DNA from 2 places in the Actinoplanes sp. L3-i22 genome. Region 2 is predicted to be linked to the other one. Evidence: riboswitches for the same ligand, from Rfam matches in the RefSeq annotation. Region 2 holds a riboswitch; the other holds the start of a gene.
The links. A riboswitch is a leader RNA that binds a small molecule or an ion and turns the genes downstream of it on or off. The one in region 2 is predicted to bind S-adenosylhomocysteine.
Positions count from the first base shown of each region.

Region 1: another riboswitch for S-adenosylhomocysteine. It lies ahead of L3i22_RS32445 (adenosine deaminase); the one in region 2 lies ahead of ahcY (adenosylhomocysteinase).

Region 1 covers NZ_AP024745.1:7,193,579-7,208,868, reverse strand. The annotation lists gene L3i22_RS32465 (heme-binding protein) at 1-326, shown strand, start outside; gene L3i22_RS32460 (NAD-dependent epimerase/dehydratase family protein) at 311-1,192, opposite strand; gene L3i22_RS32455 (LysR family transcriptional regulator) at 1,310-2,209, shown strand; gene L3i22_RS32450 (hypothetical protein) at 2,260-2,838, opposite strand; gene L3i22_RS32445 (adenosine deaminase) at 3,330-4,361, opposite strand; S-adenosyl-L-homocysteine riboswitch at 4,415-4,490, opposite strand; gene L3i22_RS32440 (DUF2071 domain-containing protein) at 4,621-5,376, opposite strand; gene L3i22_RS32435 (DUF2071 domain-containing protein) at 5,619-6,374, opposite strand; gene L3i22_RS32430 (esterase family protein) at 6,651-7,661, opposite strand; gene L3i22_RS32425 (hypothetical protein) at 7,636-8,493, opposite strand; gene L3i22_RS32420 (phosphatidylglycerol lysyltransferase domain-containing protein) at 8,581-10,290, shown strand; gene L3i22_RS32415 (SGNH/GDSL hydrolase family protein) at 10,293-10,997, shown strand; gene L3i22_RS32410 (hypothetical protein) at 11,032-11,556, shown strand; gene L3i22_RS32405 (mismatch-specific DNA-glycosylase) at 11,556-12,140, shown strand; gene L3i22_RS32400 (hypothetical protein) at 12,200-12,892, shown strand; gene L3i22_RS32395 (serine hydrolase) at 12,897-14,090, opposite strand; gene L3i22_RS32390 (LysR family transcriptional regulator) at 14,208-15,101, shown strand; gene L3i22_RS32385 (peroxiredoxin) at 15,112-15,290, shown strand, end outside.
Region 2 covers NZ_AP024745.1:460,641-475,930, forward strand. The annotation lists gene L3i22_RS02110 (ABC transporter permease) at 1-1,009, shown strand, start outside; gene L3i22_RS02115 (Na+/H+ antiporter) at 1,055-2,713, opposite strand; gene L3i22_RS02120 (DUF4142 domain-containing protein) at 2,786-3,292, opposite strand; gene ahcY (adenosylhomocysteinase) at 3,371-4,831, opposite strand; S-adenosyl-L-homocysteine riboswitch at 4,850-4,929, opposite strand; gene L3i22_RS02130 (hypothetical protein) at 4,961-5,833, opposite strand; gene L3i22_RS02135 (LacI family DNA-binding transcriptional regulator) at 5,931-6,560, shown strand; gene L3i22_RS02140 (YciI family protein) at 6,611-6,937, shown strand; gene L3i22_RS02145 (RNA polymerase sigma factor) at 6,930-8,126, shown strand; gene L3i22_RS02150 (methyl-accepting chemotaxis protein) at 8,147-9,733, shown strand; gene L3i22_RS02155 (glycosyl hydrolase family 28-related protein) at 9,825-11,807, shown strand; gene L3i22_RS02160 (NAD-dependent epimerase/dehydratase family protein) at 11,915-12,802, shown strand; gene L3i22_RS02165 (MFS transporter) at 12,875-14,314, opposite strand; gene L3i22_RS02170 (Gfo/Idh/MocA family protein) at 14,440-15,290, shown strand, end outside.

The DNA of each region.
Region 1 (15,290 bases), 5.3 Mb from region 2:
ACCTGACCGCGTTCGCCCGGATGGACGGCGCGCCGGTCATCACCGTGCAGGTGGCGACCGACAAGGCGTACACCGCGGCCGGATTCGGGCTGTCCACCGCGGCCTGGCACGAGATGCTGGAGCGCGACGCGCCGCTGGCGCTCGGCGTGCCCGCCCAGATCCAGCGGATCGTCACGTTCGGCGGCGGGCTTCCGATCACCGCCGGTCGGCAGACGGTCGGCGGGATCGGGGTCAGCGGCGGCCACTGGAGCGACGACGAACGAATCGCGTCAGCGGGCCTGGCCGCCATCGCCCACTCCGCCCTCGAAGGTCAGGCGGGGTCGTAGGCGCCGGCGGCGAACTCCTCGATCAGCGACCGGCGGGACGGCTTCCAGGCCAGCTCGCGACGGGCCTTCTCGCCGGTGGCCTGCTGGTCGAGCAGCAGGGCCGCGCCGAAGCCGCCGAGCCGCTCGACCAGCGCGGTGGCGTCCTCGGGCACCACCCGGCCGTCGAGACCCAGCCGGCGGGAGGCGGCCTCGCCCAGCTCGCGGACCGTCGGGTTGTCGCCGCTGACGCCGAGGTACACCGAACCGCTCTCGGCCTGGTCGAGCGCCGCCACGTACAGCTCGGCCAGGTCGTCGACGTGCACGCTGGTCCAGTGCTGGGTGCCCGGGCCGACCAGGCGCAGCGCGGCCGGGTCGCCGGTCCGCTCGCCCGCGAAGACCAGGGTGGGGATGCCGGCGCCGTTGCCGTAGACCAGGCCCGGCTCGATCAGGATCGACCGGATCCCGGCCGCGGTCAGGACCCGCGAGTCCAGCTCCTCGCGCCACGCGACCAGGGGCGGGGCGTTGCGCGGGGTGTCCTCGGTGAGGTCCGGCCCGGCGCCGTGCACCCAGACGCCACCGGTGCGCAGGAACGTGGCGCCCGGCCGCAGGCCGTCGAGGACGGCCTCGGCGAACGCGGTCTCGACCGTGCTGCTGGTCGCGTCGCCCGGCGAGGCGGTGGCGAGCACGGCTTCGGCATCGGCGGCCAGACGGCGTACCAAATCATGGTTTTGAATGTCGCCGATGACTGCCCCGGCGCCGGCGGCGCGGACGGTCGCCGCCTTCTCCGCGGAGCGCACCAGCGCCGTGACCGAGTGGCCCGCGGAGATCAGGGCGGGCAGGACCGCCGAGCCGATGTGGCCGGTGGCGCCGGTCAGGAAGACGTTCATGGGACGAGCTCCTCGCTCACGATCGGATGTCGGGGCCAAGACTGCCGGGGCCGGGTATTCGCCGCCAACGAATAGTTCCGATTTGGCTTATCGTCCTGGGCGATTACCATCGGCGGGGTGGAACAGCGTCAACTGCAGTACTTCGTGGCCGTCGCCGAGGAACTCAACTTCACCCGTGCCGCCCAGCGCAGCCATGCCGTGCAGTCGACGGTCTCGGCGAGCATCCGGGCGCTTGAGCGGCAGCTGGGTGCGCCGCTGTTCGAACGCAGCACCAGCCGGGTTGCGTTGACCGAGGCCGGTAAGGCGCTGCTGCCCGAGGCGCGCCGGGCGCTCGACGCCCTTGATCAGGCCCGGGCGGCGGTCGCCGGCCTGCACGAAGGGCTGACCGGGAGCCTGCGCGTCGGCACGCTGTCCGGGCTGACCGCGGTTGACCTGCCGGGGCTGGTCAGTGACTTCCGGGCCCGCCATCCCGGCGTGCGGCTGAGCTTGAGCATGGCGGCCGGGGGGACCGACGGGCTGCTGGCCGCGCTGCGGGCTCGCGAGCTCGACGTGACGTTCGTCGGTGTGCAGGTCGCGAGCGTGCCTGACCTGCGTCTGGATCCGATCGCCGAGTTCCAGCCGCGGCTGCTCGTGCCGGTCGGGCATCCGCTGGCCGAGCGGGGGGCGGTGAGTCCGGCCGAGCTGGCGGATGAGCCGTTCATCGATCTTCCGCCCGGCTTCTGCAATCGGATCCGCACCGACAACGATTTCCGGCGGGCGGGGGTCACCCGGACCATTGCGGTTGAGGTCAGCGACATCACCACCATTCCTGGGTACGTCGAGTCGGGCATCGGCCTGGCGCTGGTGCCGCCGCTGGCGGCCGAGGACGGTCATCGGGTCGCGTCCGTCGAACTGGATCCGCCGGCCGCGTCGTGGACCCTGGCCGCGGCCAGCCTCGGCGGCGGCGCGCCGAGTCCGGCGGTGCGGGCCTTCCTCGACCTGGTCGACGCGCACGTCGTGCGGCGGGACCGTTACTGATCAGAGGTGGTGCCGGGCCGTTGCCGCATGCGCTGTTTCGTGGCCCTGTCTCAGGGTATGGACACCGTAGTCCCGGCGGCCTCGTCAGTGACCAGAAGCCGCCGGCCGGGCGGCAATCGGACGCTTCCGCTGTCAAGGACGGCTCGAAGCCTCGCCACGCCATCCCGCCACCATGATTGAGGCGGGACACGGAGGAATTCGGCATCGAAAGTCAACCGCACCGCGATGTCGAGGTCGTTCCAGACCAGTTCGTCGTGGACGACTTCGGCCGTCTCCGGCGGCGTGCCGTCGCGGAGTACGGCCACCGTCATGGCGGAGCCGAGCTGGAGCCACCACATTCGCCGGCGGATCAAGTCTTCCACCGGCCACGGCTTGGCGCTCACCGGCCGGCGCAGCCGAGCGTCGGTGACCGCGACCGAGACGTCACCGTCTCGGTGCAGCGTCACCGTCGCACGAGGCTCGGGCGCGATCGCGTAATCCAGAATGTCGATGCTCATCAGGGCGGCAATCACCAAGGGCCAATCCTCGGCCGGACAGCTCCCGAAATACATCGCCGGCCGGCGCGCCACGGCTTCGCGAAAAGTCAGAGGCACAACGTCGACGGCCGAGTATGTGCGGCGATCATCCACGCGTCAATCATCGCACCTTCCGGACGGCATCCGGATCTGCCGCCGATAGGGCGATGCCGATCCGATCGCGGCGTGGGGATCGCGGGTGGACAGCAGGTTTGCGATCGGGACGCCGTGGCGGGCGGCCAGCTGGCGTCGCACGCGGACCTGGCGCTGGTGCGGGGGCGGAACTTCGGGTCCCGGCCACAGCCGCACGTCTCGAAACCGTCGTAGCGCAGGCCCGCGGTGAGGACCGCGGCCACGGCGATCCAGGCGGAGGTGTTCCGGCGCCGGGGTGCGGCGAAGTCGTGGCCCGCGTACGCCATGGGTACGCGGCATCGCGGGCACGGGTGTGTCACCCCGTCCCACGGCAGCTTGCTGCTGCGGCGGCACGGCACGCACACGTAGTGAACCTTGTAGACGATCGAGGAGTACCGGCACACGCGGCCAGGCTAACGGCCTGGCCCGGCGGGAGCGGCCGGATTTTCGCCCGCCGGGTCAGGCGGCGTGGGTCAGGCGGGTGTGTGGTCGGCGACGTGGGCGTCGATCTCCGCGAGGATCGCGGACTTGCCGGAGGGGTCGAGGAACGAGTAGCGGACGGCCTGGCGGGCCAGGTCGGCTACGCCGTGTTTGTCGAGTTCCAGCAGGTCGGCGGCTACCTGGTACTCGTGGTTGAGGGTGGTGGAGAACATCGGGGGGTCGTCGGAGTTGATGGTGACGGGGACTCCGGCGGCTACCAGGGTGGGCAGCGGGTGCTCGGCCAGGGACGGGGCGGAGCGGGTGCAGATGTTGGAGGTCGGGCAGATCTCCAACGGGATGTCGTGGTCGCGTAGGTGGGCCATCAGGGCCGGGTCCTGGGCGGCGGCGATGCCGTGGCCGATGCGTTCGGCGCCGAGGTGGTGCAGGGCGTCCCAGACGGTCTGCGGGCCGGTGGACTCGCCGGCGTGCGGGACGCTGTGCAGGCCGGCGGCTCGGGCGGCCGCGAAGTGGGTGGCGTAGCGCGCGCGGGGAATGCCGGCCTCCGGGCCGCCGAGGCCGAAACTGATCAGGCCGTCCGGGCGGTGGCGCAGGGCCACGTCCAGGGTGATGTCGGCGCCGGTCATGGTGGGCTCGCCCGGGATGTCGAAGCACCAGCGCAACTCGGTGCCGTGGTCGCGGGCCACCCGGCGGCGGGCGTCCTCGACCGCCTCGCAGTAGGCCTCGGCAGGGATGCCGCGGGTGACCGACGAGTACGGGGTGAGCGTCACCTCGGCGTAGCGCACCGACTGGGCGGCCAGGCCGGCGCCGATGTCGTAGGTCAGGGTGGCCACGTCGTCGACGTCGCGGATCAGGTCCACGACCGACAGGTAGACCTCGACGAAGTGGGCGAAGTCGGTGAACGTGAAGTACTCGGCCAGTTTGTCCGGGTCGGCCGGTACCGAGGTGGTGCCGGCGTGGCGTTCGGCCAGCCGGGCCACGGTCTGCGGTGTCGCCGAGCCGACGTGGTGGACGTGCAACTCCACCTTGGGCAGGCCGGCGATGAACTCGGTCAGGTCCGTCGTCATGTGCGTCCCCCTGGATGCGGGTCATCCGCCGGGGTGCGTGCGTGGGCAGCCTCCGGCGGGAGGCGCCCTTGCGGTCGGGAACGAGCCGAGCGTGGCGGACATCGGTCCGTCGCAGCGCCTCTCGGCTCGCCTTCGCACGCTAACACCGCGACCTCAGCGGCGGCTGCCCCGGCCGGGCGAGCCGCCACGCCGGAGGACCGCGGGCGCGCCGGCCGTCATCGGGTCGCCCTGGTGAGCGGGGGAGTTGGCTGATCGGCCGTCATCGGTTTGTGCGGGTGAGCTGGCCGGTGGTGGGGCGCACGGTCATCGGGGGCAGGGGGTTCCAGGTGGCGGCGAGGTCGCGCATCAGCAGGGCGCAGTCGGGAATCGCGGATCCCGGCGGGAAGCGGGCCGGGTCCTCGAAGAACGTGGAGCGGACCGAGAGCAGTTCCGCGGGCGTGCCGTTCCAGTCCTCGGTGACCAGCTCCAGGCCGTCGAGCCGGGTCGGGTCCGGGGTGGTGGAGAAGCCGGCCGCGCCGCGGCGGAAGAACTCCAAGGCGTGGTCCACGTTCCGGAAGAGCTGACTTGCGGGCAGGTCGGTGGCCGTGCGGACGTGCACGTCCACGCCGGGGCCGTCGACGCTGATGCGCAGCTCGTCCCGGTTCTCCCGGACGTCGAACCGGCTGTGGTGGTGCCGGCCGGGGAACAGCCGGCCGCCGACCCAGGAGTTGAGCCGCGAGGCGGTGTCGCGGCGGGGGATGTAGACGCCGAGGGCGATGCCGTCCGGGGTGTCCCACTCGACGGCGATCCGGTGGGCCGCGTTCTCGCTACGAAAGCCGAGCCCGGCGACCGCAGCGGGCACGAAGGACGGGCGGGCGCCGGCCAGGCGGACCAGGCAGATGCCGGAGACGGCCCAGCCGTTGACGACCTGCGGCCGCAGCGGTGCCGGCAGCAGCCGGGCGGTGATCTCCGGGTCGGTGCGGTAGTTGATCAGGAGGCGGCGCTCGATGGCGCTCACCAGCCGAGGAGTTCTCATCGTCGTCGCCTTCCGAAGTCGGTTGAGCAGTCGCTCAAAAGGCAGCGTAGAACAATTTGAGCGATCGCTCAAGGCGGCGACCACAGGCGCGGCTGCCGGTCGCGTTGGCGGCACGGGCGGGGCAAATGGTCGCGTTGGTGGGGCGAGGCGGGGCGAGGCGGGGCGAGGCGGGGCGAGGCGGGGCGAGGAAAAAAAAAATCATCGGGTCGCCCTGGTGAGCGGGGGAGTTGGCTGATCGGCCGTCATCGGTTTGTGCGGGTGAGCTGGCCGGTGGTGGGGCGCACGGTCATCGGGGGCAGGGGGTTCCAGGTGGCGGCGAGGTCGCGCATCAGCAGGGCGCAGTCGGGAATCGCGGATCCCGGCGGGAAGCGGGCCGGGTCCTCGAAGAACGTGGAGCGGACCGAGAGCAGTTCCGCGGGCGTGCCGTTCCAGTCCTCGGTGACCAGCTCCAGGCCGTCGAGCCGGGTCGGGTCCGGGGTGGTGGAGAAGCCGGCCGCGCCGCGGCGGAAGAACTCCAAGGCGTGGTCCACGTTCCGGAAGAGCTGACTTGCGGGCAGGTCGGTGGCCGTGCGGACGTGCACGTCCACGCCGGGGCCGTCGACGCTGATGCGCAGCTCGTCCCGGTTCTCCCGGACGTCGAACCGGCTGTGGTGGTGCCGGCCGGGGAACAGCCGGCCGCCGACCCAGGAGTTGAGCCGCGAGGCGGTGTCGCGGCGGGGGATGTAGACGCCGAGGGCGATGCCGTCCGGGGTGTCCCACTCGACGGCGATCCGGTGGGCCGCGTTCTCGCTACGAAAGCCGAGCCCGGCGACCGCAGCGGGCACGAAGGACGGGCGGGCGCCGGCCAGGCGGACCAGGCAGATGCCGGAGACGGCCCAGCCGTTGACGACCTGCGGCCGCAGCGGTGCCGGCAGCAGCCGGGCGGTGATCTCCGGGTCGGTGCGGTAGTTGATCAGGAGGCGGCGCTCGATGGCGCTCACCAGCCGAGGAGTTCTCATCGTCGTCGCCTTCCGAAGTCGGTTGAGCAGTCGCTCAAAAGGCAGCGTAGAACAATTTGAGCGATCGCTCAAGGCGGCGACCACAGGCGCGGCTGCCGGTCGCGTTGGCGGCACGGGCGGGGCAAATGGTCGCGTTGGTGGGGCGAGGCGGGGCGAGGCGGGGCGAGGCGGGGCGAGGCGGGGCGAGGCGGGGCGAGGGCGGGGCAGCGGGGCGGGCGTTGGCGGCGGCGGAGGGCGGAGCTGACGCCGTACCCAAGCAAGAATTTGATCTGGAAGTTAGGGGAGCGGGCGGGCGAGTTGGGTGGAGAGCCAGTCGAAAGCGGGCGCCTCCATGGCCTGCCAGGTCTGCACGTTGTGCCCGCCGCCGTCGATGTAGGAGGTGGTCACCGACAGCGGCGCGCGAGCCGCCCGCACGAGGGCCCGGGTGTCCCGCAGCGGCGTCCGATCGGTCCGCGCGCTGGCCAGGTAGAGCGAGACCGCCGGCACCGGCAGATGCGCGAGCCGCCAGAGATCGTTGTAGGTGGTGTTCTCGCTGCCGTCCCCGATCTTGATGCCGGGCGTCGCGTCACCGGACAGGCTGGCCGCCGCCGTGTACTCGTCCGGATGACGAAGCGCCAGGTCAGTGGCGCAGTACCCGCCCGCCGAGTAGCCGATCAGCCCCCACCCGGCCGCGTCGGTGCGGACCTGGAACCGGGCCCGCGCGGCCGCCGGCACGTCCCGGGTCAGGAACGTCTCCGCCTGCGCCCCACCGACCAGATTCGCGCACTCGGTGTCGATCAGCGGATCCGGCGTCTGATAGGGGAACAGCACCACGGTCGGCGCCATCCGCCCGGCCCGGATCTCATGGTTGAGAACGGTCGCCACATCGAGCCGCTTGATCCAGTGCGACGGCGACCCGGGATACCCGTGCAGCGCCTCGACGACCGGATACCGCGTGCTCCCGGTATCGGAGTAGCCGGGCGGCAGGTAGGCGTAGACCGGCAAATTTAGACCGCTCGCCTGACCATTCACGGTCAGCGTCACGATCTGCCCGGCCCCGACCCGCCCGGCCGTCACCGGCGTGTCCGCGGCCGCCGACGACCCGACCAGGCTCGACCAGGTCGGATACGCGTCGACCTGCCGATTCACCCAGGTCAGTCCCGCCGCGGCCGCGGAAAGGACACAGACAAACCCGGCTACGGTACGGACGAGCACCCGCCCCGTGCCCCAGACCAGGCTGAACCCCACGACCGCGACCACCGCGACGGCGACCGCGGTCCACTCAGTGCCGACGCTGTCCAGGTCCATGACTGTCTCCAGGGTGGGGATGCGGGTGGCGGTGCTGGACCGGCAGCCGGCCGACGGTCGGCGTAGAGGCGGCCAGCGGCGGCGGCGTCTGCGCGCACGCCCAGGTCAACGCGTCCGGAAGCGGGCCCATCACCCGGGCGCTGACCCCGGCCGGCAGCCGCACCCGGGGCACCGGGGGATACCGCCCGGTCCCGGGGACGGTCGCGATCGCCGGGAACCGGTCCGGCGCGGCGGCCACGACCCGGCGGCCCAGGACGGTCGCGGACGCGGCGGCGACCAGCGCCCACCGCCGCCCGGTCACCCGCAGGTCGTGCCCGAGCACCGCCGGGATCGCCCGGGCGAGCGTGTCCACACCGGTCGCCGCGGTGGTCCGGGCGTAGACGGCGACGGTGTCCGGCGCCGGCGGCGTCGCGTCCCCGTCGAGGACGAGCACCGCCGAGTACCGCCAGCGCGGGTGCGCCAGGTAGCCGGCCGGTACGACCACGGTCGGCACCCCGGCCAGATGCCATCCGGTCCAGCCGGGCGGCTGCCAGCTGAAGGTGGTGCCGTTCGCCCGGACCCAGCCGTCGAGCCCGCCGGGCGCCACCGCGTACGTCGTCCCGCTGGTCCGTACCGACTGCGACAGCGCCGCCCAGGTCGGGTAGAACCGTTCCGACCGGTTCACCACCAGACCCACGCCGAGCAGCAGCAGCACCTCGGTCAGCAGCAGCGTGGCGGCGCGCAGCGGGATCCGGGCCCGGCCGCCGCGCGACCAGAGGGCGACCGTGCCGGCCGCGGCCATCCCGGTGGCCAGCACCGCCACGACGATCAGCGGAACACCGGTGAGGCTCATGGGGCCCAGCATCGCGCGGCGACGATGAGAGACCCGTGAGAGGCGTTCTCATCGTTTTCTCACCTGTCGCGGTTTAGCTTGCGGGGCATGACCGCAGCCTGGAAGTCCCGGCCGCCGCTGTCCCGGGCGGCCGTCGCCCGCCTGGTGCAGCTGGCCGGGCTGTTCGACGTGGTGACCGCCGTCTTCCCGGAGCAGCGGGGGCGGATGGCGGAGCTGGTCGAGTTCATGCCGGCCGCCGGAATACTGTCCGCCCGGGCCGGCACCGCGGCCGCCGGTGTCCTGCTCGTCTACCTGGGCAACGGCCTGCGCCGCGGCAAGCGCCGGGCCTGGCAGCTCGCGGTCGCGCTGGCCGGCGTGGGCGTGGCGCTGCACGTGCTCAAGGGTTTGGACTTCGACGCGGCGGCGGTCTCCGGGGCGCTGCTGCTCCTGCTGGTCGCGGTCCGCGGCCGGTTCCGGGCGGTGCCCGGCCCGCGCAGCCGCTGGCGGGCGGTGACCGCGTTCACCGGGTTCGCCGCCACCGGGTTCGTGCTCGGGCTCGCCGAGATCGCGATCCGGGCCGACCGCCTGGTCGGCGCGCCCGGCGTCCGGCTCTGGGCGCAGCAGTCCGCGCTCGGGCTGATCGGCGTCACCGGGCCGGTCCGGTTCGCCCGCCCGTGGGCCGCCGACACGGTCAGCCTCACCACCGGCACGTTCGGGCTGCTGGCCGTGCTCGCCGCCGCGGTCCTGCTGCTGCAGACCGCGGAGCGCCGGCCGTCCCGGACCGGCGAGGACGAGCGGCGGCTGCGGGACCTGCTGGCACGCTACGGCGGCAACGACTCGCTGGGCTACTTCGCGCTGCGCGAGGACAAGGCGCTGCTCTGGGCGCCGTCCGGGTCGGCAGCCGTCGCGTACCGGGTGGTCCGCGGGGTCAGCCTGGCCGCCGGGGACCCGATCGGCGTGGAGGCGGCCTGGCCGGAGGCGATCGGCGCGTGGCTGGCCGACTGCGCGGCGCACGGCTGGACGCCGGCGGTGCTGGGCTGCGGGCGGGCCGGGGGGACCGCGTACCGGCGGCACGGGCTGGACGTGATCGAGCTGGGCGACGAGGCGGTCCTCGACGTGGGCGCGTTCACCCTGCAGGGGCGGCCGATGCGCGGGGTGCGGCAGGCGGTCGGCCGGATGCGCCGGGCCGGTTACACGTGCCGGGTCGCGCGGCAACGCGACCTGGTGCCGGACGAACTGGCCGCGGTGCTGCGCGCGGCCGAGGTGTTCCGGGACGGCAACGTCGAGCGCGGCTTCTCGATGGCGCTGTCCCGGCTCGGCGACCCGCGCGACGGCGACTGCCTGCTGGTGCTCGCCCACGACGGGGACGGGCGGCTGCGCGGGGTGCTGCAGTTCGTGCCGTGGGGCGACGACGGGCTGTCGCTGGACCTGATGCGCGGCGACCGCAGCGCCGGCAACGGGCTGACCGAGCTGATGGTGGTCACCGCGGTCGAGGCCGGGCCGGCGCTCGGCGTGCGCCGGGTGTCGCTGAACTTCGCCGTGCTGCGCTCGGTGTTCGCCCGCGCCGAGGAGCTCGGGGCCGGGCCGGTGCTGCGGCTGTGGCACCGGCTGCTGCGGGCGCTGTCCCGGCTGTGGCAGATCGAGTCGCTGTACCGGGCCAACGCCAAGTACCTGCCCACCTGGCAGCCGCGCTACCTGTGCTTCCCGACCGCGCGGGACCTGCCGCGGATCGCGGTGGCGGCGCTGACCGCGGAGGCGTTCCTGCCGATCGGCCGGGCCGCCGCCCCGATCGCGGTCGTCGAACCGGTTACCGTGTGACGGTGTTGCTCCGCCGGTTGGTCCGGCTCCTGATGGTGTTGTGCCTGGGCGGCTGCCACGCGGCGGCGCTGCCGGCCGCGCCGCTGGTGGTCACCCTGGGCGATTCGGTGCCGGCCGGCACCGCTTGCGGTTGCACCCCCTTTCCCGATCGGTACGCCCGGATGCGGTCCCCGGAGGCCCGGTCGCTGAACTTCGCGCAGCCCGGGTTCACGGCTGACGACGTACGCGAAGGGATTCTGGATTCCGAGGTCGTGGACGGTCTCCGCGAGGCGTCGGTGGTGCTGGTGATGGTCGGCGCGAACGACATGGCCGCGGTGTTCGGCCAGGACCGGGACTATCCGGCGGCGGCCGAGCGGGTGCGCGCGACGGTCACCACGATCGTCGGCGGGATCCGGCAGGCGCACGGCTCGCCGGTCCGGATCCTGGTGCTCGGCTACTGGAACGTGGTCAAGGACGGCGCCGTCGGACGCGCCGAGTACGGCCCGGACGGCGTGCGCTCGGCCGCGGCGGCCACCCGGGCCGGCAACGCGGCACTGCAGGCGGCCGCCGCTGCGACGGGCGCGTCGTACCTGGCCACCGACGTGCTGTTCAAGGGCGCGGACCGGGCCGGCGACCCGACCGGGCTGCTCGCCGCGGACGGTGATCATCCGAACGCGGCCGGGCACGAGGCGATCGCGGAGGCCGTGTTAGCTTCTATTCGTCTGTAGAAGCTGCTGCCGACCGGAAGGGCGGCGGATCGTCATGACGGCGACACTCGGCGACATCCTGCTGGTCTTCCTGGCCGACCGGCCGGGGACCGCGTACGACCTCACCCAGCGCCACGCGCAGACGTTCGGCTCGGCCCGCTCCGTCGACGTGCTCCGCGTGGTCGCCGCCCTGAACCGCCAGGAGCGGCTCGGGCACGTGCGCACCAGCACCCGCAAGACGCTGCCGAAGGCGCCCCGGCTGTACACCCCGACCGATGCCGGCCTGGCCCGGCAGCGCACCTGGATCCTCGATGTGCCGGCCGGCAGCAGCGCCCCGGACGTGCTCGACCGGGTGCTGCTGGCGATGGTGGCGAGCGAGCGGGCCACGTTCGACGCGGTGGTGGCCGCCTGCCTGGCCGTGCTGGAGGCGCAGCGCCCACGACCCCGGTCCCGCAGGCGCGAGTCGGTGCTGTCGGCCCGGCACGCGCGCGCCGAGCTGGAGGCCGCGATGGCGTCCTCGACCATCTCCTGGGTCCGCGATCTCGGTGAACGGCCCCGGGAGCGGGATACCGCCGCCTGATGCGATTCACCCCGGCCGAGTTGGCCACCTACCGTGGGGGCACGCTGCCCGACCTGCTCGGCGCGGACGTGCGGCTGCTGTTCGTCGGGATCAACCCGGGGCTGCTGACCGTGGCCACGCAGAGCCACTTCGGGCGGCGGGGGAACCGGTTCTATCCGGCGCTGTACCGGGCCGGGATCATCGACCGGGTGATCGACGCGTCGGGCGGGTTCGATCCGGCGGACGTGGCGTACCTGACCGGGCGCGGGATCGGGATCACCAGCCTGGTGGCGCGGGCGACGGCCCGGGCCGACGAGCTGACCGCGGACGAGTTGCGGGCCGGGGCGGTGGACCTGGCGGCCCGGGTCGCCGCGATCCGGCCCGCGGTGGTGGCGTTCCTCGGGATCAGCGCGTACCGGGTCGGGTTCGGGCAGCCCGGGGCGGTGACCGGGCGGCAGCCCGAGCCGCTGGGCGGCGCCGAGCTGTGGGTGGTGCCGAACCCGAGCGGACTCAACCGGCACGCGAGCCTCGACGTGCTGGCCGCGTCCTACGCCGCGGCCGCTCGGGCGGGCGGGATCGTGCTCCACCCGCGTGAGCTGGGCTGACGCCGTACCGTCGCGGGTTTTGTGGTTTGGTCTTTTGGCGGCCGGGGCATGCCGCGGCGGTGACCAAGACAGGGAAGGCCCGGCGCGGCGAGGCGCGGCTGCCGTCCGCGCTGGTGGTCGTCGTGGCGATCGCCCTCTACGCGCTGCTGCCCGACCAGCTGATCCTCGGGCCCCGCCTGGTCATCCCGGCGCTCGAGGTGCTGCTGCTGGTCGCCCTGCTGATCGTCAACCCGTACCGGATGACCCGGGACAGTCCGTGGGAGCGGGCCGCGGCGCTGACCCTGGTCGGGCTGATCGCGGTGGCGAACGCGGTCGCGCTGGTCCTGCTGCTGCGGCAGCTGGTCACCACCGACGACTCGCGGGCCGTCGAGCTGCTGATCGCCGCCGGGCAGGTGTGGCTGACCAACGTGATCGTCTACGGCCTCGCGTTCTGGGAGCTGGACCGGGGCGGCCCGGTGGCCCGCACCCACGTCGACCGGGACGCCCTGCCCCGGGCCGACTTCCGGTTCCCGCAGGACGAGGACCACGACACCGTGGCCGAGGTGCAGGCCGGCTCGAGCAAGGTCAGCGACTGGGTGCCGGCGATCGTCGACTACCTGTACGTGTCGCTGAGCAACTCGTCGGCGTTCAGCCCGACCGACACCATGCCGCTCTCCACCCGCGCCAAGATCCTGATGGGCATCGAGTCCACCTCGGCGCTGGTCATCTCGGTGCTGGTGATCGCGAAGGGCGTCGGCAGCCTCGGCTCGTGACGCCTCAGCCGGCCTCCTGGTAGAGCGTGGTCCAGAAGTCGTGGATCAGCCGGGCCGGGTCGGGGACGGACATGCCGACCTGGGTGAGCAGGATCCCGGTCAGCCGGTTGGCCGGGTCGGCGTAGGTGGAGACGCCGCTGCCGCCGTCCCACCCGAACTGCCCGATCGGCGCGTAGTCACCCCGGTAGGTGCGCACCGCCATGCCCAGCCCCCACCCGCCGTGCTGCCCCTGGCCGTAGGAGACGTGCACGTTCTCGCTGGCCATCGCGGTGCGGGCGGCCTGCTGCGCGGGCGTCAGCCGGTTGCTCGTCATCAGCTCGACGGCCGGCCGGGACAGGATCCGCTCGCCCCCGTGCATGCCGTGGTTGAGCAGCATCCGGAAGTACGCGTGGTAGTCGTCGGCCGTCGAGACCAGCCCGCCGCCCCCGCCCTCGAACGCCGGCGGCGCGCTGTGCCGCCCGCCCGCGGCCTCGTCCCAGACGTGGAACTCGCCGGTCTTCGGGTCCGGGGCGTACAGCGGCGGCAGCCGGTCGATCTTGCTGTCCGGCAGGTCGAACCCGGTGTCGGTCATCCCCAGCGGGCCGAAGAGCCGCTCGTGCAGGAACGTCCCGAAGGACTGGCCGGTGACCCGGGCGACGAGCACGCCGAGCAGGTCGCTGCTGATCTGGTACTGCCAGCGCTCGCCGGGCTGGTGCATCAGCGGCAGCGTGCCGAGCCGGCGCATCCACTCGTCCGGCGCGGGCATCGGCGCCGGCAGGTCCGGGGTGAGCCCCTGCGCGAAGACCGCGTTCATGATCGGCGTGCCCAGCGCGGTCATGTCCATGCCGAGCCCGAACGTCGAGGTCAGCACGTCCCGGACGGTAATCGGCCGGCGCGCCGGCACGGTGTCGTCGAGCGGCCCGTCCGGCCGCCGCAGCACCTGCCGGTCGGCGAGCTCGGGCAGCCACGGCTCGACCACGTCGTCGAACCGCAGCCGGCACTCGTCGATCAGGATCATCGCGGCGGCGACCGTGACCGGCTTCGACGTCGAGGCCATCCGGAAGATCGTGTCCCGGCGCATCGGGGCGCCGCCCTCGTGCCGCATCGTGCCGAGCACCTCGACCCGCGTCCGGTCACCGATGCCGACCAGGGCGACCAGCCCGGGGATCCGCCCGGATTCGACATGGCGCACCAGCACGTCGTGCAACTTCTCAGACATCAAAATCTCCTTGGGTACGGCGTTGATCCCACGATCGCGTGGCCGCCCGCCCCGAACAACGCCCGGGATCGCGCCGCTGGATAACCCACGGGTTATCGATCGCCGTACACTGCCCGGGTGGAGCTCCGGGACATCGAGATCTTCCTGGCCCTCGCCGACGAGCTGCACTTCGGACGGACCGCCGAGCGCCTGCACGTCTCCCAGGCCCGGGTCAGCCAGTCGATCAAACAGCAGGAGCGCCGGATCGGCGGCGCCCTGTTCGACCGGACCAGCCGCAGCGTCCGGCTCACCCCGCTCGGCGAGCGCCTGCGCGACCGGCTCGCCGCCGGTTACGCCGAGATCCGGGCCGGGATCGCCGAGGCCACCGCGACCGCGCGCGGACTGACCGGCGCCCTGACCGTCGGCACGTTCGACACCCACCACCAGGAGATCGCCGGCGTCCTCGGCCTGTTCCGGCAGCGGCATCCGGACAACCCGGTGCACCTGCGCGAGATCCTGCCGGCCGACCCGTTCGGCGGCCTGCGCGCCGGCCGGGTCGACGTGGCGCTGCTCTGGCTGCCGGTCCGCGAGCCGGATCTGACCGCCGGGCCGCCGCTGCACACCGAGAAGCTGGTGCTGGCGGTCGCCGCCGGGCACCCGCTGGCCGGCCGGGAGCGGGTCACCATGGAGGACCTCGGTGACGTCGCGGTGGTGGACCTGGAGGGGCCGGTGCCGGCCTACGTCTGGCACGAGCACACGCCGCTGACCACCCCGGCCGGGCGGCCGATCCGGCGCGGCCCGGCGGTGACCACCGTCGAGGAGGCCCTCACCGCGGTGGCCGGTGGGCAGGTGGTGACGCCGCTCGGGGCGTACGCGGCCGCGTCCCGGCGCCGCAGCGACGTCGTCTTCGTGCCGATCACCGACGGGCCGGTCCTGCGGTACGCCCCGGTGTGGCGCACCGCGGCGGCGACCCCGCTGATCCGCGCGTTCGTCCAGGCCGCGGCGGACGTGAATCCTCTTTCGTTGACGTAGTCTTCGTGGCGTGAGCATCGGTAAAGGTGACATCGCGCCCGATTTCGAACTGCCCGACCAGGACGGCACGCCCCGGCGGCTGACCGACCTGCTCGCCGACGGGCCTGTCGTGCTGTTCTTCTATCCCGGCGCGATGACCCGTGGCTGCACCGCGGAGGCCTGTCACTTCCGTGACCTGGCCACCGAATA
Region 2 (15,290 bases):
CGTGCTGGTGCTCGGGGTGTCCTACGTGCTGCGGATGGGCGGGGACATCTCCGCGGTCGGGGACGGGCGGCTGGAGTGGCTGTCCTGGCTGTCGCCGCTCGGCTGGGTGCAGAAGATCGTGCCGTACGGCGATGACAACTGGTGGCCGGCGCTCCTCGCCCTGCTGGTCACGCTGGTCACCGTGCCCGTGGCGTTCGCCCTGCTCAGCCGGCGTGACCTGGGCGCCGGTCTGCTCGCCTCGCGGCTGGGCCCGGCACACGCCGGCACCGGCCTGTCCTCGCCGCTCGGCCTGGCCTGGCGGCTGCACCGGGGGCTGCTGCTCGGCTGGACCGCCGGGTTCGCCGCGCTCGGCGTGGTCTTCGGCGGGGTCGGCACCAGCGTGGTGCAGCTCGCCGCGAGCAGCAGCGGGGTGACCGACGCGTTCAACAAGATCGGCGGCTCCGGGCCGGTCACCGACGCGTACTTCGCCACCACGGCCGGGACGTGTGCGCTGATCGTCGCGATCTACGCGATCCAGGCCGGGCTGCGGATGCGGGACGAAGAGCAGAGCGGGCACGCCGAGCTGATCCTGGGCACCGCGGTGAGCCGCTTCGCCTGGGCCGGCGGTCATCTGCTGTTCGCCCTGATCGGGCCGGCCCTGGCGATGGCGGCCGAGGGGGCGATGGCCGGGGTGACCTTCGGTGCGGACTTCGGCGGGGTGCTCTCCGCGTCGCTGGTGCAGCTGCCGGCCGTCTGGGTGCTCGGCTCGGTGGCGGTGCTGCTGATCGGGGTGCTGCCCCGCTACGCGGCGGCGGCCTGGGGCACGGTGGCGGTGAGCCTGCTGATCCTGATCGTCGGGCCGCTGCTGGAGTTCCCGCAGTGGGCGATGGACGTCTCGCCGTTCACGCACGTGCCGCAGCTGCCGGCGGCGAGCTTCTCCGCCGTACCGGAAATTGTTTTGATCCTGATTGCCGCCGCGATTGCCGGCGTCGGGCTGGCGGCCCTGCGCCGCCGCGACATCCCCGCGTGAACGACGTCCGGCCGACGGCGATGCCGTCGGCCGGACGGTTGCAGGTCAATGTGACTTGCCGCGTTTCGGCAACACGAGTTCCTCGTGGTCCAGTTCGCGGTTGAGCACCCGCAGGTTCTCGTCGTCCAGGCGGCCGGCGTCCCGCCAGCGCAGCAGCTCCTCGCGCTCGGCGTCGATCACCGCCTGCCGGACCATCAGCGCCGCCTCGTACTGCGGGGACGGCGGCACCTCGGTCGAGTCGACCTGTTCCAGCAGGTCGAGCCGGTGCCGGTAGCGGTCGAGGCGGACCTGGAGCTGCTTGCGCATGGTCTCCATGGCCTCGTCCTCGACGTGGTCGTGGTGCTCGCTCTGGATGTCGCCGATCCGGTTCAGCGCGGCCCGCACCGCGGCCGAGCGGGCCTCGTTGCGCAACCGGGCCTTGTCGGTCTGGTTGGCCCGCAGCCCGAGCCACTTGACCAGCGGCGCGAACGTCAGGCCCTGGCCGATCAGGGTCACCAGCACCACCGCGAACGCGCAGAACGCCAGCAGGCCGCGGTTCGGGAAGTTGGAGTCCAGGCTGTAGACCGCGGCGAGCGTGATCACGCCGCGGGTGCCGGCCCAGCTCATCACGACCGATTCCCGGACGCCGAGCGACTTCTCCTTGCGCCGGCCCTTCGGCAGCTCCTCGACCTCGGCCTCGTCCTCGTCGTCCCCGCCGAGGCGGGTGTGCAGGGAACGGGGCAGCAGCTGGGTGAGCCCCAGCCAGAGCGGGCGGAGCAGCAGGACCACGCCGAGCGTGATGCTCACCGCGATCACGATCGTGCTGGTCTGGTACTCCTTCAGCTCCTCGAGCACGTTCTTCATCTGCACGCCGATCAGCAGGAAGACGGTGCCCTCCAGCAGGAAGTCGATCAGTCGCCAGACGGCCGCGGTCTGCAGGCGGCTGGCGCCGGTCGCGTACCGCGGGGTGTCGTGCCCGATGATCAGGCCGGCCACCACGACGGCCAGCACCCCGGAGAGGTGGAAGTGCTCGGCCAGCAGGTACGCGGCCATCGGGGTGACCAGGGAGATCGCGTTGGCGCTCAGCGGGTCGGCGCGCAGCCCCCGGAGGAGCCGGACGAAATACGCGACGGCGATGCCGACGACGACACCGCCGGCCGCCATGATCACGAACTTTCCGGCGGTGTTGGCGAACGTGAACTCCTGCTTGCCGATCGCGACCTGCTGGGCGACCAGCAGGATGGTCAGCGCGGTCGCGTCGTTGAGCAGGCCCTCACCCTGGATCAGGGTGATCAGCCGCGGCGGCAGGCCGGCCTTGCGGCCGACGGCCAGCGCGGCGACCGGATCGGGCGGCGCCACCGCGGCGCCCATGGCGATCCCGGCGGCCAGCGTCACACCGGTCACCGCGAGCGAGAGCCCGAGGCCGACCAGGAACGCGGTGGCGATCACCAGGGCCACCGACAGGCTGATCACGGTACGCAGGTTGCGCCGGATGTCGAGCAGTGACGAGTCCAGCGCCGCGTTGTAGAGCAGCGGCGGAAGGATGAACGTGAGAATCAGATCGGGTTCGATCTCGAAGTTGTCGCCGGGCAGGAACGCGTAGACGATGCCGACGACGGTCAGCAGGACGGCGGCGGGCAGGCCGGTCTTCCCGGTGATCCAGTGGACCAGCACGATGATCGCGATGGCCCCCAGACCGAAAAGAAGGGTCTCCTCGTGGCTCATCCGCCTATTCTTCGCTACTCCCGATCACATCGTTGTGGCAGGTCGATGACGTGATCGGGAGATCACGTCGACTTATTGGCCGAAATGTCCCAGCACCGCCCGGTGTTTCCGGATCACCGTCAGGGTCCGCTGGGCGATCCGGCGCGCGGCGACCTCGTCGCCGTCGTTCAGCTCGGTGCGAACCACCCGGGCGGCCTGGTCGTGCAGCATCGCCTGGCTGGAGACGAAGAACTGGTCGAAGTCGGCGTCCGGCGCCGAGCGGTAGACCATGATGCTCTGCTGGACGGTGCTGTTCGGCTCCTGGTCCAGCTCGATGTCGAGCGAGCGGGCGGCGGCGCGGACGGCCAGGTCGAGCCGGACGCTGTCGGCGGCGAACCGGGCGCCGAGGCGGCGGATCGCCGGGTCGGTGGCCCTGCGGACGGTGATCCGGCCGAGCGCGATCTGGGCGAGGTTGCCCTGGTGGGCGGTGCGCAGGAAGGCGGCGTCCGGGTCGAGGCGGCGGGCGGCCGGGGCCGTGGTGGCGGGTGCGAGCAGGGCTGCGGTCACGGTTACGGCCGCGAGAAGATATCGGCTGAACATATGAAACTCCCCCTATGTCGGAATCAGCAGATTAACCGCTTGAAAACCGACATAGGGGGAGTATTTACGTGTTATGCCTCAGTAGCGGTAGTGCTCCGGCTTGAACGGGCCCTCGACGTCGACGCCCAGGTACTCCGCCTGCTTCTTGGTGAGCTTGGTCAGCTTCACGCCCAGCGCGTCCAGGTGCAGGCGCGCGACCTTCTCGTCCAGGTGCTTCGGCAGGACGAAGACCTGCTTCTCGTACTCACCCGGCTTGGTCCACAGCTCGATCTGGGCCATCACCTGGTTGGTGAACGAGGCCGACATCACGAAGCTCGGGTGGCCGGTGGCGTTGCCCAGGTTCATCAGGCGACCCTCGGAGAGCACGATCACCGAGTGACCGTCCGGGAAGCGCCACTCGTGCACCTGCGGCTTGATCTCGATCTTCTCGATGCCGGCGACCTTGTTCAGGCCGGCCATGTCGATCTCGTCGTCGAAGTGGCCGACGTTGCCGACGATCGCGTTGTGCTTCATCGCCGACAGGTGCTCGACGGTGATGATGTCGGTGCCGCCGGTCGTGGTGACGAAGATGTCGACGTCGCCGACCACGTCCTCGATCCGGGCGACCTGCAGGCCGTCCATCGCCGCCTGCAGCGCGCAGATCGGGTCGACCTCGGTGACCACGACCCGGGCGCCCTGGCCGCGCAGCGTCTCCGCCGCGCCCTTGCCGACGTCACCGTAACCGCAGACCAGGGCCAGCTTGCCGCCCAGCATCACGTCGGTGGCCCGGTTCAGGCCGTCGACCAGGGAGTGGCGGATGCCGTACTTGTTGTCGAACTTGCTCTTGGTGACCGCGTCGTTGACGTTGATCGCCGGGAAGAGCAGCGTGCCCTCCTTGGCCAGCTTGTAGAGCCGGGCCACACCGGTGGTGGTCTCCTCGGTCACGCCGCGGATCTCGGCAGCGATCCTGGTGAACCGCTGCGGGTCCGACGCCAGGCTGGCGCGCAGGGTGTCCAGGATGATCGAGTACTCGTGGTTGTCGTCCTCGGTGGTTGCCGGCACCGCGCCGGCCGCCTCGAACTCGACACCCTTGTGCACTAGCAGGGTGGCGTCACCGCCGTCGTCCAGGATCATGTTCGGACCCTGGCCGTTGCCGAAGTCGAACAGCTGGGTGGTGGCCCACCAGTACTCCTCCAGCGACTCGCCCTTCCAGGCGAAGACCGGGACGCCGGCCGGGGCGTCGACGGTGCCGTTGCGGCCGACGACGGTCGCGGCGGCCGCCTCGTCCTGCGTGGAGAAGATGTTGCAGGACACCCAGCGCACCTGGGCACCGAGCGCGATCAGCGTCTCGATCAGGACCGCGGTCTGCACGGTCATGTGCAGCGAGCCGGCGATCCGGGCGCCGGTCAGCGGCTTCGAGTCGCCGAACTCCTCGCGCAGCGACATCAGGCCCGGCATCTCGTGCTCGGCCAGCCGGAGCTGGTGGCGACCCGCCTCGGCGAGGTTGATGTCGGCGACCGCGAAGTCGAGACCGTTGACGGATCGAAGTTTGTCGCTCATGAAAAGAGGGCTCCTCCCTCTCAGGAGGCGCCCTTACGTCTATGGAACCGCACCGAGCGTGGCGGGCGTCATTGCCCGTTGCAGCGCCTCTCGGTTCGGCGTCACCACTTTATCGTGTCCCAAGCTTGATCACATGCGCCTGAGAGTTCCGTCAGTATCCGAGATGACGTAGGTCCCGTCGCCCAGCGGTTCCAGGTCGTCCTTGTCGACCGTGACGATCCCCAGGTCACCGAGCACCTCGCCGGTCCGGGTGTCGACCCGGAAGTGCCGCCACGTGTGTTCCGGCTCCCCGACGACGATCACCACGATCACCGTCTCGTCGTCCAGGTAGCCGCCGCTCCAGTTGACGTAGGCCCGGTCGCCCAGCCCGAAGCCGGCCGCCGGGATCCGGTGCACGACCTCGCCGGTGGCCAGGTCGTGCAGGGCCATGTCGGCGCGCCGCTCGTGGTCGACGGTGAGGAACTGCCGCCGGTCCGGGGAGGCGTCGATCACCACCCGGTCGTGGATCAGGTAGTCGTGCAGCTCACCGTCCGGCCCGGCGCGCAGGACCACGCCGCCGTCCTGGCCCTCGCCGATCGAGACGAGCACCTGGCCGTCCGGCAGCGGGATCAGCCCGGCGCCCTGCCCGGCCGACTCCACCGGGATCCGGGTGCGCACCGCGCCGGTCGCCGCGTCCAGCGCGATCAGCTCGTCGAGGTCGGCCCGGTCGGCCATCGCGTTCGCCACGTACACCCAGACCAGGGTCTCGTCGGCGGAGAAGGCCGAGTTGTTCATGCCGATGCCGTCGTTCTCGCCCACCGGGCCGAGCTCGAAGCGCCACTGCTCGCGGCCCCCGGCGTCGGTCCGGAGCACCGCGTCGTCGGTCGAGTAGACCACCGAATCCCTGGTCGAGGGCACCACCCAGTCCCAGACGTCCGGCGGCAGGGGAAAGGTCCGGAGTGGCTCGACGGCCTCGTCGAACACCTGGATGCCGGTAGGGGTCCGGCGCGAGATCACGGGCATCCCGGGAGCCTAGCGGCGGCGTGACCGGTCACGGGAAGGGATGAGAAAACATCAAAGACCTTCCATGCAACCTCAAAAACCCATCATTCTGTACGGCGTGAAGCACCCCCACCGCATCCAGGAGATCGCCACGCGAGCCGGCCTGAGCCCGGCCACCGTCGACCGGGTGCTGCACGAACGCGGAGGCGTCCGGGAGAGCACCACCCACCGGGTCCACCGCGCGATCGCCGACCTGGACCACGACCACGCCCCGGCGGACGACCCGCCGCCACGCGACTTCGAGGCCGGCGCGACCGCGGCGTACCTGGTCGAGCAGTGGCTGCACGACCGGGCCGGGGACGTGCTGGTGGTCGGCGGCCCGGAGACGGCGGAGCGGATCGCCGGGTTCCGCTCGGTGCTGGGCCCCGCTCGGCGGCTGCGGACCGTGACCGATCCGGATCAGGTGCGCGCGATGCTGGCCGGCACCCACACGGTCCGGGCGGTCTACGCGCCCCGGGCCGGCGGCAGCGCCGAGGTGGTGGCCGCGTTCGAGGCCGAGGACCGCAACTACGACGTGTTCGTGGCGCACGGCCTGGACCGGGACAACCTGGCCCTGCTGCACGCGCACCGGATCAACGCGGTGCTGCACCAGGATCGCCGCTCTGACCTGCGAACTTCCTGCCGGGCACACGGCGCGCCGTCGATCGCCACAAAAATAATCACGCCGTTCAACGCCCCGGTGTCCTGAAGCGGTGAGGTCGTTCGTCATGGGGGAAAGACCGCGATGAGGGAGAACCGATGAAGTACATGATGTTCGTCTGCACCGACACCGCTCCGGAGACCGAGCTGGAGGCGCCCGACATCTTCAAGTGGGTGGCCGAGAACGACGAGAACGGGCGGCGGGTTGCCGGCAACCAGCTGGTCGGGCCGGAGGCGGCCACCACGGTCCGGGTCCGGGGCGGCGAGCTGCTGCTCTCCGACGGCCCGTTCGCCGAGACCAAAGAGGTGATCGTGGGCTTCGACATCCTGGAGTGCGCCGACCTGGACGAGGCGATCGAGGTGGCCCGCGCCCACCCGATGGCCTGGCACGGGCGGCTGGAGCTGCGGCCGTACCACGGTGAATGAACCGGTTTTCCAGGAGGCCTACGGCCGGATCGTCGCCACGCTGATCCGGCTCACCGGTGACTGGTCCCTCGCCGAGGACTGCGCGATGGACGCGGTCGAGGCGGCGCTGAAGCGGTGGCCGCACGACGGCACACCGGCGAATCCGGGCGGCTGGCTGATGACGGTCGCCCGGAATCGGGCGATCGACCAGCTCCGCCGGGCCGCCACGGCCGATCGGAAGCTCCGGGACCTGGCGCTGCTGCAGGACCCGGAGCCGGCTCCGCAGGGCGACGACCGGCTGCGGCTGATCTTCACGTGCTGCCACCCGGCGCTGGGCATGGAGGCCCGGGTGGCGCTCACCCTCCGTACCGTCGCCGGGGTTTCCACCGCGGAGATCGCGCGCCTCTTCCTGGTCGGGGAGGCGGCCATGACGCGGCGGCTGACCCGGGCGAAGAGCAAGATCGCGCAGGCCGGGATCCCGTACCGGGTGCCGTCCGGCGCGGCGCTCGCCGAGCGTCTGCCGGGCGTGCTCGCGGTGCTGTACCTGCTGTTCACCCGAGGGTACGACGCCGACGACAAGCTGGCGCTGGAGGCGATCCGGCTGACCCGGCTGCTGGCCCGGCTGATGCCCGGGGAGCCCGAGGTCACCGCGCTGCTGGCGCTCTGCCTGCTGCAGCACTCGCGGCGGGCGACCCGGCAGGACCAGGCCGGCGACCTGGTGACGCTGGACCGCCAGGACCGCGCCCGGTGGGATCACGCCGCGATCGCCGAGGCGGTCGGGCTGCTCGGCGGCAGTCCGGTGACCGGGCCGTACGCGATCCAGGCGCACATCGCGGCCTGTCACGCGACCGCCCCGGACTTCGCCGCGACCGACTGGGCCACCGTGGCGGGCTGGTACGACCAGCTCGCCCGGGTGCACCCGTCCCCGGTCGTCGAGGTGAACCGGGCGGTCGCGCACGGCTACGCCCACGGGCCGGCGGCGGGGCTCGCCCTGCTGGCCGGGGTGCGCGACGGGCTCGCCGGGTACGCGCCGGCGCTGGCCGCCGAGGCCGACCTCACCGAACGGGCCGGTGACCCGGCGGCCGCGGCCGAGCTGTTCCGGCGGGCCGCCGAGGTGGCCGGCTCCGAGGCGGAGCGGCGTGCGTTGCTGAAACGCACCGGAGCCACCGGTCAAGACACTCTCCGCGGTGCCGAAGAGGGCGGTACCTAAGACTGAGGAGAGCGACTCACATGGCCGGAAATCGTGGGCTGGGGCAGTGGTGCCGGGACCGAAAGGTCTCCACCAAAGTGCTCGCGGTGGCCGGTGTGGCGATCGCCGGGACGGTGGTGACCGGGGCGCTGAGCGTGACCGGCATCAACGACCTGGAGAGCACCCGGAACGCCGAGATCGGGCGGATGGTCCCGTACGTCACGAACCTGAACTCCGTCGCGCTGGAGCTCAAGGGCGCGGCCAACGACGAGCGGGGCTTCCTGCTCAAGGGCGACGCCAAGTTCAGCACCGAGGCGCTCGCCCACCAGGCGAAGGTCAACTCCGCGCTGGACTCCGCCCGCACGCTCGGCACGGGCGACGACCTGCCGGTGCTCGCCGACATCCAGACGGCCAGCGACACCTGGTTCGAGGCGCTGAAGACGGAGTTCAGCCTCTACGCGTCCGAGCCGGCCAAGGCGACCACGCTCGCCCTGGGCAGCAACCGGGACCTGCGCAAGGTCTACGAGGCCCTGCTCACCGCCGAGATCGACGACGCCAACAAGGACATGCTGGCCGGCGAGGGCTTCGACGCCACCGCGAACCGCACCCGGATCGCGGTGATCGCCGCGCTCGGCCTCGCGCTGCTGCTGGGCGTCTCCGGCGCGCTGTTCGTGGCCCGGCTGATCATCGTGCCGTTGCGCAAGGTGAGCGGGGTGCTGGACCGGGTGGCCGAGGGCGACCTCTCCGGTGACCCGGACGTGCACCAGCGCGACGAGCTCGGGCACATGGCCGACTCGCTGCGCGCCGCGACCAGCTCGCTGCGGAAGACGGTCACCGACCTGACCGCGCACTCGGAGTCGCTGGCTCTGCAGGCCGGTGGGCTCGCCGACACCAGCCGGCAGTCCGCGGCCAGCGCCGAGCACGGCGCGCAGCAGGCCGCGACGGTGGCCGAGTCGGCGGCGACCATGTCGTTCAACATCCAGACCGTGGCGGCCGGCTCCGAGGAGATGGGCGCGTCGATCCGGGAGATCAGCCAGAGCGCCACCCAGGCCGTGCAGGTGGCGAACCGCGCGGTCGACGTCACCGCCGCCACCAGCGCGGTGATGGCCAAGCTGGGCGAGTCGTCCAGTGAGATCTCCGAGGTGGTCAAGACGATCACGGCGATCGCCGAGCAGACGAACCTGCTGGCGCTGAACGCCACCATCGAGGCGGCCCGGGCCGGCGAGATGGGCAAGGGCTTCGCGGTGGTCGCCAGCGAGGTCAAGGAGCTGTCCCAGGAGACCGCGCGGGCCACCGACGACATCGGCCGCCGGGTCGCCGCGATCCAGTCGGACACCGCGGGCGCGGTCGCCGCGATCGAGGAGATCAGCGAGATCATCGGGCGGATCAACGAGTTCCAGACCACCATCGCCTCGGCGGTGGAGGAGCAGACCGTGACCACCAACGAGATGAGCCGCAACGTCAGCGAGGCGGCCGAGGCCGGCGCCCGGGTGGCCGGGACGATCACCGGGGTGGCCGAGTCGGTGCAGCTGACCACGGTCGGCGTGGCCGAGGCCGACCGGGCCGCCAGCCAGCTGGCCGGGATGTCCACCGACCTGCGCGGGATCGTGGAGCGATTCACGTTGTAGGAAAGCAAAGTTTTGCAAAAACACGGCAAATGCTCGGCAAAACGAGACTGGCCCTTGTGGAGCAGATCACAGAACTTCTATGGTCGGCGACATGTTCGCTCCGCCCCGCTGGGCCGCTCTCCTGGCCACGCCGCTGGTCACCCTCGGTGTGGCGATCGGCCCGGCCGCCGCTGCCGCAGCACATCCGTCCTCAGTAGCCATCAAACCCGCGGCCACCCGGGCCGCTCTCGATCCGGCTCTGGTCGCCGGACGCGGCGCCACCGTCGCGTTCGCCGAGCAGGAGGCTGAGCACGCCGTCACCACCGGCGCCGTGCTCAGCCCCGACCGGACCGCATACTCGCTCGCCGCCGAAGCCTCCGGCCGCTCCGCCGTGTCCCTGGACCCGGGGGAGTACGTCGAGTTCACCCTGCCCAAGTCGGCCAACGCGATCACCGTGCGGTACTCGATCCCGGACGCCCCGAACGGCGGCGGGATCACCGCGCCGCTGTCCGTGGGCACCCCGGGCGGCACACGCACGATGACCCTGACCTCGCAGTACTCCTGGCTCTACAACCAGTACCCGTTCAGCAACGACCCGCAGGCCGGGCTGCTGCACCCGGACTGGTGGATCACCGAGTGCGCCTGCGTGCCGGCCGCCACCACTCCGGTCCCGGAGGTGAGCAAGCCGTTCCGGCCGATGCACTTCTACGACGAGCAGCGGCTGGCACTGGGCCGCACCTACCGGGCCGGGGAGAAGATCCGGCTCACCGCGCGCCAGGTCACCACCACGATCGACCTGCTCGACTCGGAGCTGGTCGGCGCGCCGAAGGTCGACCTCGGCGCGGTGAACGTGCTGCTCTTCGGGGCCGACCCGACCGGCCGGAAGGACGCCGCGCCGGCCATCGAGAAGGCCATCGCGTTCGCCAGGAAGATCCACCGCGCGGTCTACCTGCCGCCCGGCACGTTCCAGGTGAACCGGCACATCGTCGTCGACGACGTGACGATCAAGGGCGCCGGCAACTGGTACACCACGGTCCGGGGGCACGAGGTGGCGCTGTCCACGCCGGCGCCGGACGGATCGGTCCACACCGGTGTCGGTTTCTACGGCAAGGACGGCGGCAGCCGGAACGTGCACCTGGCCGACTTCGCCATCGAGGGTGACGTGCGCGAGCGCATCGACACCGACCAGGTGAACGCGATCGGCGGCGCGATGAGCGACTCGACGATCACCGGGCTGCACATCCAGCACACCAAGGTCGGCCTCTGGTACGACGGTCCGATGTCGAACGTCCAGGTCAGCGGCAACATCATCGTCGACCAGATCGCCGACGGGCTGAACTTCCACACCGGGGTCACCGGCTCGCTGGTGCGGGACAACTTCATCCGCAACACCGGTGACGACGGCCTGGCCATGTGGTCGGAGAAGACCGCGGACAGCGGCAACACGTTCGACCGCAACACGGTCCAGACGCCGACGCTGGCGAACGGGATCGCGATCTACGGCGGCACGGACAACACGGTCTCGCGGAACCTGGTCGCCGACCCGATCCGGGAGGGCAGCGGCATCCACGTCGGCTCGCGCTTCGGGGCCGAGCCGTTCGCCGGGCACCTCATGATCACCGACAACACCACGGTCCGGGCCGGGACCTTCGAGCTGAACTGGAAGATCGGTCTCGGCGCGATCTGGTTCTACGCGCTCGACAAGAGCATCGACGCGGACATCCGGGTGACCGGGGACCATTTCCTGGACAACACGTACAACGCGGTCATGCTGGTCTCGGACTGGCCGGTGAAGGACCTGTACTCGATCAACGGGGTGCACTTCCAGGACATCCGGGTCGACGGGGCCGGCACCAGCGTGGTCAGCGCCCGGGCGTCCGGCGGCGCCACGTTCGAGAACGTCGACGCCCGCAACGTCGGGGCGGTCGGGGTCAACAACTGCGGCTCGTTCAACTTCACGCCCAGCGGGTCTGAGTTCACCCTCAGTGATCTCGGTGACAATGGTGGCGGCTGGCTCGGCCCGTTCGTCCCGAACGTGATCACCTGCGACGACCGTCCCGCGGTCGTCGCCCCACCGGCGCCTTCTGCCTGGTGACCTACATCAGCTGAAGAACGGCGGCCGTACCCGACGAGTTCGGGTACGGCCGCTGCGCTTGGTAGCCTTGTCGGCGCATTCGCCTCGGCTGAAGGTTGGGAACTACGTTGAGTCAAACCCTGCTGGTCACCGGCGGCGCCGGATTCGTCGGTACCGCCCTGATCCGGTCCCTGCTGACCGAGTTCCCCGACGCCACGGTCGTCTCGCTGGACAACTACTTCACCGGTTCGGCGGAGAACCACGTGCACGATCCCCGGGTGACCTACCTCGAGGGCTCGACCACCGGGATCGCCAAGACCTGGGCGGACAGCGGCCTCCCGGCCCCCGCGCTGGTCTTCCACCTGGGGGAGTACTCGCGGATCGTGCAGTCCTTCGAGGACCACGACCTGACCTGGGACTTCAACCTGCTCGGCACCAAGGAGGTGGTGAAGTTCACCGCCGCCGCGGGCGCCCGGCTGATCTACGCCGGCTCCAGCTCGAAGTTCGGCAACGACGGCGACGACGAGAACCTCAACCCGTACGCCTGGACCAAGGCGAAGAACATCGAGTACATCAAGAACTACTCGAACTGGTTCGGCCTGGACTACGCGATCGCGTACTTCTACAACGTCTACGGCGCCGGCCAGATCGCCAGCGGCAAGTACGCCACCGTGATCGGCATCTTCGAGCGGCAGTACCTGGCCGGCGAGCCACTGACCGTGGTCTCCCCGGGCACCCAGACCCGCGACTTCACCCACATCGACGACATCGTCCGCGGCCTGATCCTGGTCGCCCGCGGTGGCGCCGGCGACGGCTACCTGCTCGGCACCGGCCGGGAGTGGCCACTGGCCGAGGTCGCGAAGATGTTCGGCGCCGACTTCACGCTGATCCCGGCGCTGCCCGGGGAGCGCGTGCGCGGCAAGGCCGACATGACCAAGGCCGCCGGGCTCGGCTGGACGCCGCAGAAGCAGCTCGACGACTACATCGCCGAGTTCGTCGCCGCAAACCCGAGATAACAGATCAAAATCACGATCAAAGGGCCCGATTTCGTACGTACGAAATCGGGCCCTTGATTTTTCTTGAAAAGATCACCCGGTGGCACGCGGCCTGGTGGTGACCGCGGAGAGCGGCGTCGCGACGTCTTCCAGGGACTTGCCCTCGGCGTCGACGCCCAGGAAGATCTCGACCACCCCGCCGATCGCCATCACCACGGCGCCGATCAGATAGCCGATGAACAGCTTGCCCGGGTCCTCGCCCTCGCCGATCAGCCAGCCGTAGAAGACCGGCCCGATCGCCCCGAAGCACTGCGCGATCGCGAAGAACACCGCGATGGCCTGGGCCCGGATCTCCAGCGGGAAGATCTCGCTCACCGTCAGGTAGGCCGAGCTGGCCCCCGCCGACGCGAAGAAGAAGATGATGCACCAGGCGATGGTCTGGGTGATCGCGTTCAGCACCCCGGCGTTGAACAGCACCGCGCTGATCGCCAGCAGCACCGCGGAGAGCAGGTACGTGCCCGCGATCATCTTGCGCCGGCCGATCACGTCGAAGAGATGGCCGATGGTCAGCGGCCCGATCAGGTTCCCGGCCGCGAACGCGATCAGATAGAGCGGTGCGCTCTTCTCGTCGACCCCGTAGAAGTTCGTCAGCACCAGCGTGTAGGTGAAGAAGATCGCGTTGTACAGGAACGACTGCGTGATCATCAGGGTGGCGCCGAGGACCGACCGCCGGGGCAGCTCCTTGAAGAGCACCCGCAGCAACGACAGGTAGCCGTGCGATCGAGTCGGCCGGATCTCGATCGCCTTGGACTCGTCGACCGGGGCGAGCGTCTGCCCGGACGACTCCACGGCCTGCTCGATCTGCCGGATGTTCGCCTCGGCCTCGGCCTCCCGGCCGTGCATGATCAGCCATCGTGGACTCTCCGGCAGGTGCCGCCGCAGGTTCCAGATGCAGGCGCCGATCACCGGGCCGATCAGGAAGCCGATCCGCCAGCCCACGTTCAGGCTCATGTGGTTGAGCAGCACGAAGGTACCGAGCGTGCCGAGGATCGCGCCGCCCCAGTAGGTGCCGTTCACGCCGATGTCGACCCGGCCGCGGTACTTGGCCGGCATCATCTCGTCGATCGCGGAGTTGATCGCGGCGTATTCGCCGCCGATACCGGCTCCGGCGATGAATCTCGTCAGGTACAGGAAGGTGAGCGCCACGGCACTGTTGCCCCAGGTCAGCGCGGTGAGCGCGTTGCCGGCCAGGTAGACGCCGAGGGTGACGACGAACAGGTTCTTGCGGCCCAGCTTGTCGGAGAGCCGGCCGAAGAACAGCGCGCCGAACACCTCGCCGAGCAGGTAGACGGTCGCGATCGCGCCGACCGCCGTGCTGCTCAGATGCAGGGTCTCCTGCTCCTTGAGCACCGGGCCGATCGCGCTGGCGATGGTGATCTCCAGGCCGTCGAGCACCCATGCGGTGCCCAGCGCCAGGATCATGCGGGTGTGGAACGGCGACCAGCTGAGCCGGTCGATACGCGCGGGGATCAAGCTCCGGATAATTCCCGAATCGGAGGCCGGGGCAGGAGATCCGAGGCTCTGGGCCATGGACGCACCTCCAAAATGCCGTGATGTAACGCACGCTTTACCCAGAGTCGCGTTTAGCATGCACAGGCATGGATCAGATCGGGATCGCGGTGATCGGGCTCGGCTGGATGGGCCGGGTGCACACCCAGGCCTACCTGCGGCTGCCGCAGCACTATCCGGACCTGCCCGTCCCGAAGCTGATCGCGGTCGCCGACGACGTGCCGGACCGGGCGGCCCGGGCCGCCGCGCGGTTCGGGTTCGCCGCCGCGACCACCGACTGGCGGGCGCTGCTCGACGACCCGCGGATCGGCGCGGTCAGCATCACCGCGCCGAACTTCCTGCACCGCGAGATCGGTGCGGCGTTCGCGGCGACCGGCCGGCACCTCTGGATCGAGAAACCGGTCGGGCTGAGCGCCGACGATGCCCGGGCCGTGGCCGGCGACGGCCGGATCGCGGTCGGCTTCAACTACCGGCATGCGCCGGCGGTGCAAAAAGCCAGGGCGATTCTTCGGTACGGCGGGATCGGCGCAATCACGCACGCCCGGTTCGCGTTCCTCAGCGACTACGCGTCCGCCCCCGACGGTGCCCTGACCTGGCGGTTCCAGCGGGCCCGCGGCGGCAACGGGGTGCTCGGCGACCTCGGCTCGCACGCCGTCGACCTGGTCCGGCACCTGCTCGGCGAGATCGACGCGGTGGTCGCCGCAGACACCGCGATCTTCCTCCCGCGCCGGCCGGCCCCGAGCGGCGCGACCACCGGGCACGAGCGCGGCGCCGGGCCGCTGCGCGAGGTGGAGAACGAGGACTGGTTCGCGGCGCTGCTGCGGGTCGGCGACGCCCGGGTGACCGTGGAGGCGAGCCGGGTCGCGACCGGCGAGCAGAACCACTACGGCTTCGAGATCCACGGGACCTCGGGGATGCTGAGCTGGGACTTCCGCCGGAT